Regions from separate parts of the Bradyrhizobium sp. A11 genome, predicted to be linked through region 2. Evidence: predicted binding sites of a transcription regulator. Region 2 holds the regulator's gene; the other holds the start of a gene.
What was found. Region 2 encodes PhoB, which activates phosphate uptake and scavenging genes when phosphate is short. Its sites were predicted from a motif close to TGTCATNNANCTGTCAT; they were not measured.
Positions count from the first base shown of each region.

Region 1: WI560_RS22050 (UDP-2,3-diacylglucosamine diphosphatase) is a predicted target of PhoB. The motif match lies at 4,446-4,462, and genes of this name have one in related genera.

Region 1 covers NZ_CP149509.1:4,677,276-4,684,350, forward strand. The annotation lists gene WI560_RS22035 (caspase domain-containing protein) at 1-1,238, shown strand, start outside; gene WI560_RS22040 (threonine/serine dehydratase) at 1,492-2,475, opposite strand; gene WI560_RS22045 (glycosyltransferase family 4 protein) at 2,538-3,596, opposite strand; gene WI560_RS22050 (UDP-2,3-diacylglucosamine diphosphatase) at 3,610-4,422, opposite strand; gene thiD (bifunctional hydroxymethylpyrimidine kinase/phosphomethylpyrimidine kinase) at 4,730-5,530, opposite strand; gene WI560_RS22060 (Lrp/AsnC family transcriptional regulator) at 5,697-5,942, shown strand; gene WI560_RS22065 (c-type cytochrome) at 5,939-6,868, opposite strand; gene WI560_RS22070 (CHRD domain-containing protein) at 7,024-7,075, shown strand, end outside.
Region 2 covers NZ_CP149509.1:464,327-471,401, forward strand. The annotation lists gene pstC (phosphate ABC transporter permease subunit PstC) at 65-1,054, shown strand; gene pstA (phosphate ABC transporter permease PstA) at 1,059-1,904, shown strand; gene pstB (phosphate ABC transporter ATP-binding protein PstB) at 1,901-2,722, shown strand; gene phoU (phosphate signaling complex protein PhoU) at 2,734-3,450, shown strand; gene phoB (phosphate regulon transcriptional regulator PhoB) at 3,474-4,181, shown strand; gene WI560_RS02080 (GcrA family cell cycle regulator) at 4,443-4,952, opposite strand; gene WI560_RS02085 (aspartate aminotransferase family protein) at 5,422-6,630, shown strand; gene argF (ornithine carbamoyltransferase) at 6,630-7,075, shown strand, end outside.

The DNA of each region.
Region 1 (7,075 bases), 2.7 Mb from region 2:
TCGATGCGCCGAACGGCTCGATTGTCGGTTACTCGACCGCGCCGGGCGCCGAGGCGCTCGACGGCACGAGCGGCCACAGCCCGTACACGCAAGCCTTCCTGAACGTGGCGCGCGAGCCCAACGTGCCGATCGAGCAATTGTTCAAGCGCGTCCGCCTGCAGGTCAACCAGACCACCAGCGGCGCGCAGATCCCGTGGGAGAGCTCCTCACTCACGTCGGACTTCACCTTCTTCGGTGACACCGCTGTCGCCGCCAACCGCGCGCCGGTGAAAGCGCCGGTGGTGCAGATGGCCTCCAACCTGCCGAGCCGTTCGACGCGCCAGGCCTATGACTACGTCGTGTCCGAGGGCCGGCCGGAATATTATCAGGAGTTCATCCGGATGTATCCGCACGACCCGCTGTGCGACCATGTCCGCTGGCTGCTCAACAACATCCTGATCTCGCAGGCCTGGCACAAGACCGTGCTGGCGAACTCGCCAGTCGGGTACAAGAGCTTCTATGACAGCTACGGCAACAGCCCCTATGCGCAGGTCGCGCTGAAGCTGCAGGCGCAGCCGAAGCAGATCCCCTTGATGCAGGCGACCAAGTTCCTGGCGCCGCAGAACATTGCCCCGGCCATCAAGATCGGCAATCTCGGCCAGCCGAAATACATGCCGCTGCTGCAGCAGGGCAATGGCGGCGGTCAGCCCAATGGCAACCTGCCGATCGTGCAGAAGCCGATCGACGGCAATGTCATCGGCAAGCCCGGCAATGGCGGCCAGATCGTCAACCTGCCCTCGGGCAACAACAACCAGCAAAACGGCACGCCGTCGCAGACCCCGGGCAAGATCGTCACCCTGCCCGCGCCGACCACCACCAACAAGGGCGGCATCGGCAAGATCGTGACGCTGCCTGCGACCAGCAGCAAGCCGGACGGCGGCAACGTCAGCGGCAAGCCGGGCAAGATCGTGAGCATGCCGGTGAACGTCGGCAAGGGCGGCTCGACGATCGACGCAAAGCCGGTCGTTCAGACCCAGAACCAGCCGATCCGCGTCAACAACGGCAACACCGGCATCGTGAAGCCCAACAACAACCCGGTGAACAAGGTGCAGAACAGCGTCCAGACCAACCGTCCGCAGCTGAACACGATGCCGAGCCGCATGGTCAACAGCAACAGCAACAACAACTTCCGGCAGTCGATGAACCAGGCGCCGAGCATGAGCAATGGCGGCAATCGCCGCGGCGGCTTCATGCGCTGATCGCGCGAGCCACACAACGACGAGGGGTGGGGCCGCGATGCTCCCCCCCTTTTCATGTCAGGGTAGCGGGCAATTCAGAGGAGCCGTCATGCCCGGGCTTGTCCCGGCCATCCACGTTCTTGGTGCTGCCGGCAAAGACGTGGATCGCCGGGACAAGCCCGGCCATGACGCCGTGGAGGCGACCACGCGCTCCAACACGCATCGGACGTGCGATTGCGTCCGGCAGGCAAAAGCGAGCGGACCGCTTTAGAAATCAGGCCACCAGCTCCGCGAACAGATCCGCATCGACATTGCCGCCGGAGAGCACGATGACGACGTTCTTGCCGGCGACGTCGAGACGTCCCGCCAGCAGGGCGGCAAGACCCACCGCGCCGCCCGGCTCCACCACCAGCTTGAGCTCGCGATAAGCGAACGCGACGGCGGCGCCGACTTCCTTGTCCGATGCGGTGACGCCGCGCGCCAGCAGCTTGCTGTTGATCGCAAAGGTCATCTCGCCGGGGATCAGGGCCATCAGCGCATCGCAGATGGTGCGGCCCGCGGGCCCGTGCGGCTCGCGATGACCCGCGCTCAGCGAAATGCCGTGATCGTCGAACGCCTCGGGCTCGGCCACCACGATCTCGGCCAGCGGATAGCGTGCCTTCACCGCGGTCGCGACGCCCGCGATCAGGCCGCCGCCGGATGCCGGTGCCACCACGATGTCGGGGGAAAGGCCAAGCGTTGCCATGTCCTCCGCGATCTCGCGGCCGGCGGTGCCCTGCCCTGCGATCACGAACGGATCGTCGTAGGGCCTCACCAGCGTCGCGCCGCGCTTCTCGGCGATGCCGCGCGAGATCGCCTCGCGGTCGTCCTTGTCGCGATCATAGAGCACGACCTCGGCGCCGTAGGATTTGGTGCGCTCGCGCTTGGACAGCGGCGCATCCGCAGGCATCACGATGGTCGCCTGCATGTCGAGGATTTTTGCCGCCGCCGCCACGCCCTGAGCATGGTTGCCGGAGGAGAACGCGACGACGCCGCCGGCGCGCTTGTCCTGCGGGATCGAGAACACCTTGTTGAACGCGCCGCGGAACTTGAACGAGCCGGTACGTTGCAGCATCTCCGGCTTCAGGAAGACTTTGGCGCCAACCCGCTCGTTGAGCACCGGAAAGGACAACAGCGGGGTGCGGATGGCGTAGGGCGCGATCACGCGCGCTGCGGCGTCGATGTCGGCGGGGCCGATCGGGAGAAGCTGTTCGGTCATATCAGACCTTATCGCGGCCATCGAGCCGCGGGCAAGACACCTCCGCGCGAGGAATCTTCCCTTCAGGCGACGAAGCGCGGCTGTTCCGTGCCGTCCCGGCCCGGCAGCAAGGCCCCCACCGCCTGGATGTTATCAACAAAAGCCCTCGCCGAGGCTTCCCAGGTGTAATTGGCGGCGAATTCGACACAGTCCTGCCGGGAGATATCGAGCGCCGCGAAGCAGGCGTTGCGTAGGTCGTGATCGAGGGCGCCGACCGGGGCATCGCCGATCACGTCGCGGGGCCCCTTCACCGGAAAGGCCGCGACCGGCAGGCCGCTCGCCAGCGCCTCCAATAGCACCAGGCCGAACGTGTCGGTCTTGCTCGGGAACACGAACACGTCGGCCGCCGCATAGATGTCCGCCAGGGCCTCTCCGTGCTTCTCGCCGAGGAAGATCGCATCGGGATAGGCCTCTTCCAGCGCGGCGCGCGCCGGGCCGTCGCCCACGATCACCTTTGTGCCGGGCAGATCGAGATCGAGGAACGCTTCGAGATTCTTCTCCACCGCGACGCGGCCGACCGACAGGAACACCGGTGCCGGCAGGCAGAGGTCGATGGCGCGCGGATGGAACACCTTTGTGTCGACGCCGCGGGGCCACAACACGACATTGTCGAAACCGCGCTCGGCCAGCTCGCAGGCGAGCGCAGGCGTTGCCGCCATCACGGCACGGCTGGGAGCATGGAAGCGGCGCAGCGCCCGCCAGATCAGCGAGCCCGGAACCGGCACGCGGGCGCGGACATATTCGGGAAAGCGGGTGTGGAAGCTGGTCGTGAACGGCAGCCGGCGCTGGCGGCAATAGCGGCGGACCATCAGGCCGATCGGCCCTTCGGTCGCGATGTGGATGCTGTCCGGGCGCGCCTCCTCGATCAGCCTGGCAATGCGCGCCGGGCGCGGCATCGCCAGCCGCACGTCGCGATAGCTCGGCATCGCAAAGGTGCGGAACGATTGCGGCGTCAGGAACGTGAACGCAACGCCGGAACCCTCGACGTCAAGCCCCTCAGCCGCGTCAGCGAGCTTGGTCAGCGTCCGAACCACACCGTTGACTTGCGGGTGCCAGGCGTCGGTCGCGACCAGGATGCGCATCGGGCGGCCTCTGTTATGCGGCTCTGGCTGCAACCTGCGGGACGGCCGCCGGCTTCTGCAGGTGATCCGCCCAGGTGATGATCTCGAAACGACCATCGTCGTGCTCGACGAGCGCGGTGCAGCTCTCGACCCAGTCGCCGCAATTCATGTAGCGAATGTCGCCCTCGTCGCGGATCACGGCATAATGGATGTGGCCGCAGATCACGCCGTCGGCGTCGTAGCGCCGCGCCTCGGCGGCGAGGGCCTGCTCGAACGCGCCGATATAATTGACCGCGTTCTTGACCTTCTGCTTGGCCCATTGCGACAGCGACCAATAGGGCACCTTGAACAAGCGGCGGAAGAAGTTGACGAAGCGATTCATCTGGATCGCGAAGTCGTAGGCCTTGTCGCCGAGATGAGCGAGCCAGCGCGCGTTCTGCACCACGAGATCGAAGATGTCGCCGTGGATGACGAGATAGCGCTTGCCGTCGGCGCCGGTGTGGACGGTGCTCTCGACCACGTCGATGCCGCCGAAATGCGTGCCGTAATAGTTGCGCAGGAACTCGTCGTGATTGCCGGGGATGTAGATGACCTTGGCACCCTTGCGCGCCTTGCGCAAAAGCTTCTGGACCAGATCATTGTGCGATTGCGGCCAGTGCCAGCTCGATTTCAGCGCCCAGCCGTCGACGATGTCGCCGACCAGATAGATCGTGTCGGCATCGTGGTAGCGCAGGAAGTCGAGCAGAAGATCGGCTTGAGAACCGCGGGCTCCGAGATGAACGTCGGAGATGAACAACGTGCGAAAGCGCCGCTCGGGGCCCTCGTCACTCACATCGTAACTTCCCATGCGCCAGCCTGTAACAATGTCCCGTGACAGGGGGATGACCGGTTGAACCCTTGAGGCACCTCTAGATACGAATCACGCCTAGCCTCGCCCTCCCTGCGAATATCAGTCGCATGCGACAATCAGGCGACGGCGCCGCAGAAGGTGATCGTCATGCCCGGGCCGCTTCGGCGCGGCGAAGGCACCGGGCATCCACGTTCTTCGTGCTGCGTGGCAAGGCGTGGATGGCCGGGACAGGCCCGGCCATGACGATGTGGGGGCTAGCGGTGCCCCCAAAGTGCACGCGGCGGCGCTCCCGCGCGCGCCCGCGTCAGTAGAACTTGTGAAAATGATGGATCGGGCCGTGGCCGTGTCCGACGCTGAAGCGGTCGGCGGCGGCGATCGCCGCGCTGATCCAGGTCTTGGCGTTGCGCACGGCGCTTGCCAGATCCTCGCCCCTGGCGAGCCCTGCGGCGACCGCCGAGGACAGCGAGCAGCCGGTGCCATGGGTGTTGCGGGTCGCCACGCGCGGCGCGGCCAGCGCGAGCGTTCCCTCGCCACTGACGAGATAGTCGATGCTCTCGGCGCCCTCGCCGTGCCCGCCCTTGATCAGAACCGCACGGCAGCCGAGCGCCAGCAGGCGCCGCCCCTGGCTTTCGATCCCCGCTTCGCTTGCCGCGACCGGCTCGTCGAGCAGCGCCGCGGCCTCCGGCAGATTGGGCGTGATCACCGACGCCAGCGGTACCAGTTTTGTGCGCAGCGCATTGACGGCCTCCGCGGCGAGCAGGCGATCCCCCGACGTCGCCACCATCACGGGATCGAGCACGACGTGCCCCGGCGACCAGCGCAACAGTGCGGCCGCGATCACCTCGATGCTGGTGACCTGGGCCACCATGCCGATCTTCACCGCGCCGACGTCGAGATCGGAGAACACCGCATCGATCTGCTCGGTGACGAACGCCGCCGGCACGGCGTGGATGCCGGTGACGCCGCGGGTGTTCTGCGCGGTCAAGGCCGTGATGACGGACGCCCCGTAGACGCCGAGCGCCGCAAACGTCTTCAGGTCGGCCTGGATGCCGGCGCCGCCGCTCGAATCGGAGCCGGCGATGGTGAGTGCGACCGGGGTCGTCATCGCCGGGCACCTTTGCTGGATACGGACACCGCCATGGCCTGTCCTAGCGCGACCGCAGAATAGCGGCAAGGCCTCGGGCCGGCCGCCGGCAGCCGGCAGGCCCGCTTGCTAAATCGTGCCGGGTTTGGCCTATTAGCCGGAAGAATACGCTTTCGGAGTGCCCGCGATGGTTCCTTTTTTCGTCCAGATCAAATGCAAGCTCGGCCAGTCCTACACGGTGGCCAATGCGCTTGCCGAAGCCGAGATCGCCTCCGAGATCTACTCCACGGCCGGCCAATACGACCTGCTCGTGAAGTTCTACGTCGACAAGGACACCGACATCGGCCATTTCGTCAACGAGAAGGTGCAGGTGCTGCCGGGCATCCAGGACACCCTCACCATCATCACGTTCAAGGCGTTTGGTACGAGCTAGCCCCCGGCTTCCTTGCGCTTCGGTCGCGGCGGACCGTCCACCGGCGGCAGCGATTTGAGATACTCCGCCATCGCCGCAATATCCTCGTCGGGCAGCTGCGAGGTGTTCTTGATCACGCGCGTCATCGCGCCGCCGACGCTGTCGCCGTCGGGCAATTCGCCGTTCTTGAGGAAATAGGCGATATCCTTCACGCTCCACTCGCCGAGCCGCTTCTGGGTGATGTTGGGCACCCAGCCCTCGCCTTCGGGATTGGGCCCGCCGGCGAAGCGCTGGCTCGAGATGATGCCGCCCAGCGCGTTGCGCGGGCTGTGGCATTCGGCGCAATGGCCAAAGCTGTTGACGAGATAGGCGCCGCGATTGAATTGCGGTGACTTGCTGCTGTCGGCGGCGAGCGGCTTGTCGTCCAGAAACAGCAACTTCCAGATGCCGACATTGCGCCGGACGTCGAAGGGAAACTGCATGTCGTGGTCGCGCACCTTGCCGGTCACGGGCGGCAGCGTCTTCATGTAAGCGAAGAGATCGAGCACGTCCTCACGCCTGGCGTGCTGATAGGACGTGTAGGGGAAAGCGGGAAAATAATGCTGCCCGCCCGGCGAGACGCCGTGCATCACCGCATTGACGAAGTCGGTGTCCGTCCATCTGCCGATGCCATCGTTCGGATCCGGAGAGATGTTCGGCGCATAGAACGTTCCGAACGGCGACTTGATCGCGACGCCGCCACCGAGCCTGCCACGATCGGGCTGGTCGGGCGTGGCATGGCAGGACGCGCAGCCCCCGGCGTTGAACATCACCTCGCCATTGGCAAGGTTGGCCACATGGGCCGGCGCGTTGCCCGCGGCCGCACCCTTCGGCGCGCTGAGCCACCAATAGGTGCCTGCGGCAACGAGCGCCGCGAGCAGCCCGATGAGAATTGTTCGTTGCAACATGCAGATCCATTCAATCGTCGCGGCGAACTTATGACCGATGTCGTCGCGGCTCCAGCCACGAAGAATTTAGCCCGCCTCGGCCGGACACGGGAATAAACTGAAATGCCGGCTGTTGGAAGTTTGCCAGCCCGAACGGGTTCAGCAGGGAGAATGTCATGAACAAGACCGTCATTGCCGCCCTGGCGCTCGGTGCCGTGACCTTCGCAG
Region 2 (7,075 bases):
GCATCCGGGGCACGGCACCAAAAACAAGTGTATAAAACGGGTACAGGGGATCGGCGTGGCAGAGATGGCCGTTCAGAGCGATGTAATCGACGACGCCGGACCGTATGACCGTGCCAAGGCCTTGGGCGCGTTCAAGCTCGGCGACGTCACCTTCTACTGGATCACGCGGCTCTCCGCGATCTCGGTGCTGCTCATTCTCGGCGGCATCATCATGTCGCTGGTCGTCGGCGCGTTCCCGGCGATCAAGGAATACGGCCTCTCCTTCCTGTGGACGCAGCGCTGGGCGCCGTCGGCCGATCCGCCCGTGCTCGGCGCGCTCGGGCCGATGTACGGCACGCTCGTCACCTCCTTCATCGCGATGCTGATCGCCATTCCGGTCGGTCTCGGTATTGCGATCTTCCTCACCGAGCTCTGTCCGCAATGGTTGCGCCGCCCGATCGGCATGGCGATCGAGCTGCTCGCCGGAATCCCGTCGATCATCTACGGCATGTGGGGCTTCTTCGTGCTGGGCCCGTTCCTGGCCAACACCTTCCAGCCGTTCATGATCAGGGTGTTCGACGGCGTCCCGGTGCTGGGCGCGATCTTCGCAGGTCCCCCGTCCTATCTCAGCCTGTTCAACGCCGCCCTGATCCTCGCCATCATGGTGCTGCCCTTCATCACCTCGATCTCGGTCGACGTGTTCAAGACGGTGCCGCCGGTGCTGAAGGAAGCCGCCTACGGCGTCGGCTGCACCACCTGGGAGGTCGTCCGCAGCGTGGTGATCCCCTACACCCGCGTCGGCATCATCGGCGGCGTCATGCTGGCGCTGGGCCGCGCGCTCGGCGAGACCATGGCGGTGACCTTCATCATCGGCAATTCGTTCCGCATCTCCTCCTCGATCTTCGCCCCGGGCACGACGATCTCGGCGGCGATCGCATCCGAGTTCGCCGAGAGCGACGGCCTGCACCAGTCCGGCCTGATCCTGCTCGGCCTGCTGCTGTTCGTGCTGACGTTCTTCGTGCTCGCGGCCGCGCGGCTGATGCTGATGCGGCTGGAAACCAAGGCCGGAAAGTGAAGCCATGAACCCGATCTATGCACGCCGCCGCCGCTGGGACGTCGTCATCCGCGGCCTCTGCATCGCCGCCGCAGCGTTCGGCGTCACCTGGCTCGCGCTCATCCTGGTCACGCTGCTCTACAACGGCGTCAGCGGCCTCAACGTGCAGATCTTCACCGCGGACACGCCGCCTCCGGGCTCGACCGATGGTGGCCTGCGCAACGCCATCGTCGGCTCGATCATCATGACCGTGATCGGCGTCGGCATCGGCGCCCCGCTCGGCCTGTTCGCCGGCACCTATCTCGCCGAGTACGGCCGCAACGACAGGCTGACCTCGGTGATCCGCTTCATCAACGACATCCTGCTCTCGGCGCCCTCGATCATCATCGGCCTGTTCATCTACGGCGCGGTGGTGGTGCCGATGCGGGGCTTCTCGGCGATCGCCGGCGCGCTGGCGCTCGCCGTGATCGTGATCCCGGTCGTGGTGCGCACCACGGAGGACATGCTGCTGCTGGTGCCGAACCCGCTGCGCGAAGCCGCCAGCGCGCTGGGCCTGCCGCGCTCGCTGGTGATCAAGCGCATCGCTTACCGCGCCGCGCGCTCCGGCCTCATCACCGGCGTGCTGCTCGCCACGGCGCGCGTCGCCGGCGAGACCGCGCCGCTGCTGTTCACCGCGCTGTCCAACCAGTTCTTCAGCCTCGGCCTGGACAAGACGATGGCGAACCTGCCGGTTACCATCAACAACTTCGTGCAGAGCCCCTACGCCTATTGGAAGCAGCTCGCCTGGAGCGGCGCGCTGCTGATCACCCTGACCGTGCTTGCCCTGAACATTGGCGCCCGCATCCTTGGTGCCGAGAGGACTGCAAAATGAGTGAAATGTCTGTTTCCGTCAGCGCGCCGACCGTTCACCCCGGCTCGCAGCCGCTGCCCGAGGCGCCGGCCAAGGTCACCGCGCGCAACCTCAACTTCTACTACGGTGAGCACCATGCGCTGAAGAACATCAACCTGGCGCTCGGCACCAACCGCGTCACCGCCTTCATCGGCCCGTCCGGCTGCGGCAAGTCGACCCTGCTGCGCATCTTCAACCGGATGTACGACCTCTATCCGGGCCAGCGCGCCACCGGCCAGCTGCTGCTTGACCACACCAACATCCTCGACCCCAAGCTCGACCTCAACCTGATGCGCGCCCGGGTCGGCATGGTGTTCCAGAAGCCGACCCCGTTCCCGATGACGATCTACGAGAACATCGCCTTCGGCATCCGCCTCTACGAGAAGATCTCCAAGTCCGAGATGGACGACCGCGTCGAGAAGGCGCTGCGCGGCGGCGCGCTGTGGAACGAGGTCAAGGACAAGCTCAACGCCTCCGGTCTGTCGCTCTCCGGCGGCCAGCAGCAGCGCCTCTGCATCGCCCGCACCGTCGCGGTGCGGCCCGAGGTGATCCTGTTCGACGAGCCCTGCTCGGCGCTCGACCCGATCTCGACCGCCAAGGTCGAGGAGCTGATCCAGGAATTGTCCGAGAACTACACGATCGCGATCGTCACCCACAACATGCAGCAGGCGGCGCGCGTCTCCGACAAGACCGCCTTCATGTATCTCGGCGAGCTGATCGAGTTCGACGACACCAGCAAGATCTTCACGTCGCCGACCGACCGGCGGACGCAGGACTACATCACCGGCCGGTTCGGCTGAGGAGACGCAACATGGGTACCGAACATACCGCAAAGGCCTTCGACACCGACCTCCAGGAGCTCACGCGCCTGGTCGCCGAGATGGGCGGCATCGCCGAGCGCATGATCGTCGATTCCGTCGATGCGCTGATCCGCCGCGACGTCGCGCTCGGCCAGCGCGTCGTCGCCATCGACGCCGATCTCGACGCGCTGCAGAAGCGCATCGAGGAGCGCGCCGTGCTCACCATCGCCCGCCGCCAGCCGATGGCGGTGGACCTGCGCGAGATCGTCGGCGCCATGCGCGTTGCGACCGACCTCGAGCGCATCGGCGACCTCGCCAAGAACATGGGCAAGCGCGTCGCCGCGCTGGAGACCGACTTCCATCCGCTCAAGCTGTTCCGCGGCCTGGAGCACATGACCGACCTGGTGCAGCAGCAGGTCAAGAGCGTGCTCGACGCCTATGCCGCGCACGATCTGCCGGCGGCGATGGCGGTGTGGAAGGGCGACGAGGAGGTCGACGCGATCTGCACCTCGCTGTTCCGCGAGCTCCTCACCTACATGATGGAGGATCCGCGCAACATCTCGTTCTGCATCCATCTGATGTTCTGCGCCAAGAACATCGAGCGCATCGGCGACCACGCCACCAACATCGCCGAGACCGTGTTCTACATGATCGAGGGCCAGGCGATCACCGACAAGCGGCCGAAGGGCGACATGACCACGTTCGCCACGACGATCCCGAATACCTGAAGACCTCAAGGAGCGACGACAACATGGGCGCACGCATTATGGTGGTTGAGGACGAGGAAGCTCTCACCGAGCTTCTGCGTTACAACCTCGAAGGCGACGGCTATGACGTCGAGACGGTGATGCGCGGCGACGACGCCGACACCCGCCTCAAGGAACACATTCCCGATCTGATCGTGCTCGACTGGATGCTGCCGGGCCTCTCCGGCATCGAGCTGTGCCGGCGCCTGCGCACCCGGCCCGAGACCAAGCAGCTGCCGATCATCATGCTCACCGCGCGCGGCGAGGAGAGCGAGCGGGTGCGCGGCCTTGCGACCGGCGCCGACGACTACATCGTCAAGCCGTTCTCGGTGCCGGAGCTGCTGGCGCGCGTGAAGGGCCTGCTCAGGCGCGCCAGCCCCGAGCGGCTCGCGACCGTGCTGGCCTATGGCGACATCGAGCTCGATCGCGACAAGCGCCGCGTCGCGCGCTCCGGCCGCCCGATCGATCTCGGCCCGACCGAATATCGCCTGCTGGAGTTCTTCCTGGAGCATCCCGGCCGCGTGTTCTCGCGCGAGCAGCTGCTCGACAGCGTCTGGGGCCGCGACATCTACATCGACGAGCGCACCGTTGACGTCCATATCGGCCGCCTGCGCAAGCTGCTCAATCTCGGCCGCGAGCAGGACCCGATCCGCACCGTCCGCGGCGCCGGCTACGCACTGGACGATCGCTTCGCGAAGGCGGAGCAGACGTAAGGGCGGGTGAGGTGGTCTAGCGAGTTGCCGCCACAGTATCGGTGTCGTCCCGGACAAGCGTCAGCGCAGATCCGGGATCCATAACCACAGCAAGTGATTGTTACACGAAATAGGTAACTCCGAGTCCCCCTAACCACATCCTGCGGTGGCTATGGGTCCCGGATCTGCGCGCGCTTGTGGCGCGCTTGTCCGGGACGACATCGGATGTCTTGAGGCGCCGTCGTGTGACGACTGCCGCGTTTGCGATCAGCTAAATCTCGCTCAGCGCGTGGGCTTCGGTGCCGCGCGGCGCCGATCCGCCGCCGGCTGATACGCCACGCGCGAGTGCTGGGCGCAATAGGGCAGGCCGGACAGGGCCTTGCCGCCGCAGAAGAAGAAATCCGGGCTCGAGGGATCGCCCACCGGCCAGTGGCAGGTCGCCTCGTTCAATTCGAGCAGCGACAGCCGCTGGCTCATCGGCACCACGTTGTCGTAGGTGACGGGTTCGGCCTCGACCTCGACCTCGAAGGCCTGCGCCAGCGCGGTGTTGCCGCGCGCGATGGGGCGCGTCACCCGCATCATGTGCTGGGCGGGACGCGCCTTGCGCGGCCGGGGCGCGGCCGACGAAGGGCTCTTGGCGCGGCCGGACAGGCCGAGCCTGTGCACTTTGCCGATCACGGCATTGCGGGTCACATTGCCGAGCTCTGCTGCGATCTGGCTGGCCGACAATCCGGCCTCCCAGAGCTTTTTCAGCTGCTCGACGCGATCGTCGGACCAGGTCAAAACCGTCATTGCACCCTTTCCCTCGCCGCGCGGCTGCCATCCTGGCGGTCCGTGCGGCGAATGCCTAAGCCTCGAAAAACCCGTGCCGCTCGAATCCCTTAGGGCTCGCCGGGCGCGCAACTGACGCCCGAACGTTTACGCCGGTACATGAGGACTCTTGGGATCAGAACTGCCGCACGAGATGTCGTATCTGACAATCCAAACGCTACAATATGGCGTGACTCACGCGCAAGAGTCCGCCGACTCGCTTCCACATGTTCCGTGGTGAAAAACCCGCAAAATCGCGACCGCAAGACTACGGAATCACCGTTTCACCACCGTTTTCTGGGGCTTTCGGGCGGCATTGACACCCGTTTCACCAGGCCTAAGATAGTCGTGCGTGCCGCCCTTAAAAGGCGGCACGTTTCGTTTTCCGGGCCGGTGGATGGTGCGTTGCGCAATGCACGCCTCACACCGTCCGCAACATCAAGTGGCCGTCATGACTAACAGCGCAGCCCCGCATTTGCTCCCCGTTTTCGCCAGGGCCAACCTCGGTTTTGAACGCGGCGAAGGCTGCTGGCTGATCGCAACCAATGGCGATCGCTATCTCGATTTCACCTCGGGCGTCGCCGTCAATGCGCTCGGCCATTGCCACCCGCATCTGATCAAGGCGTTGCAGGAGCAGGCGACGAAGCTGTGGCACATGTCGAACCTGTTCCAGAGCCCGGACGGCGAGAAGCTCGCCGCGCGCCTGTGCCACGAGAGTTTTGCCGACCTGGTGTTCTTCTGCAATTCCGGCGCCGAGGCGCTGGAGGGCGTGATCAAGCTGGTGCGCCATCATCACTTCTCCAAGGGGCATCCGGAGCGTTACCGCATCATCACCTTCGAGGGCGCCTTCCACGGCCGCACGCTGGCGACGCTCGCTGCGACCGGATCGGCAAAATATCTCGAAGGGTTCGGTCCGCCGATGGACGGCTTCGACCAGGTGCCGCATGGCGACCTCGAAGCCGTCAAGAAGGCGATCGGGCCCGACACCGCCGGTATCCTGATCGAGCCGATCCAGGGCGAGGGCGGCGTGCGTTCGGCACCGCCGGCGTTCCTCAAGGCGCTCCGCCAGCTTTGCGACGAGAAGGGCCTGCTGCTCGCCTTCGACGAGGTGCAGACCGGCATGGGCCGTGCCGGCGATCTGTTCGCGTATCGGCGCACCGGCGTCACGCCTGACGTGATGTCGCTGGCGAAGGCGCTCGGCGGCGGCTTCCCGATCGGCGCCGTGCTGGCGACCGCGGACGCGGCGGCCGGCATGGGGCCCGGCTCGCACGGCTCGACCTTCGGCGGCAATCCGCTGGCGATCTCGGCGGCCAACGCCGTGCTCGACGTCATGCTTAAGCCCGGCTTCTTCGACCACGTGCAGAAGATGTCGCTGCTGCTCAAGCAGAAGCTCGCCTCGGTGATCGACCGTCACCCCGACATCGTCAGCGAGGTGCGCGGCGAGGGCCTCCTGATCGGCATCAAGGCCGTCGTGCCCTCGGGCGACCTGGTCGCCGCCTTGCGCGACGAAAAGCTCCTGACCGTCGGGGCCGGCGACAATGTCGTGCGCTTCCTGCCGCCCTTGATCGTCACCGAAGCCGAGATCGAGGACAGCGTCGGGCGGCTGGAGCGGGCCTGCACCGCATTGTCGGCCGGCCAGAGCAAGCGGGCGGCAAGCTGATGAGCAAGTCCCCGACCAAGACGCCGAAGCACTTCCTCGACATCAACGAGCTGCCCTTGTCGGAGCTCAAGCGCATGCTCGCCGCGTCGAGCGCGATGAAGGCGAAGCAGAAGGCGCATCAGCCGGTGCGGCCGCTCGAAGGCAAGACGCTGGCGATGATCTTCGAGCGTCCCTCGACGCGGACCCGGGTGTCGTTCGACGTCGGCATGCGCCAGCTCGGCGGCGAGGCGATCATGCTCACCGGCGCCGAGATGCAGCTCGGCCGCGGCGAGACCATCGCCGACACCGCCCGCGTGCTGTCGCGCTATGTCGACGCCATCATGATCCGCATCCTCAATCACGATGCGCTGCTCGAGCTTGCGGCCAACGCCACCGTGCCCGTCATCAACGGCCTGACGCGGCGCTCGCATCCCTGCCAGGTGATGGCCGACCTCATGACCTACGA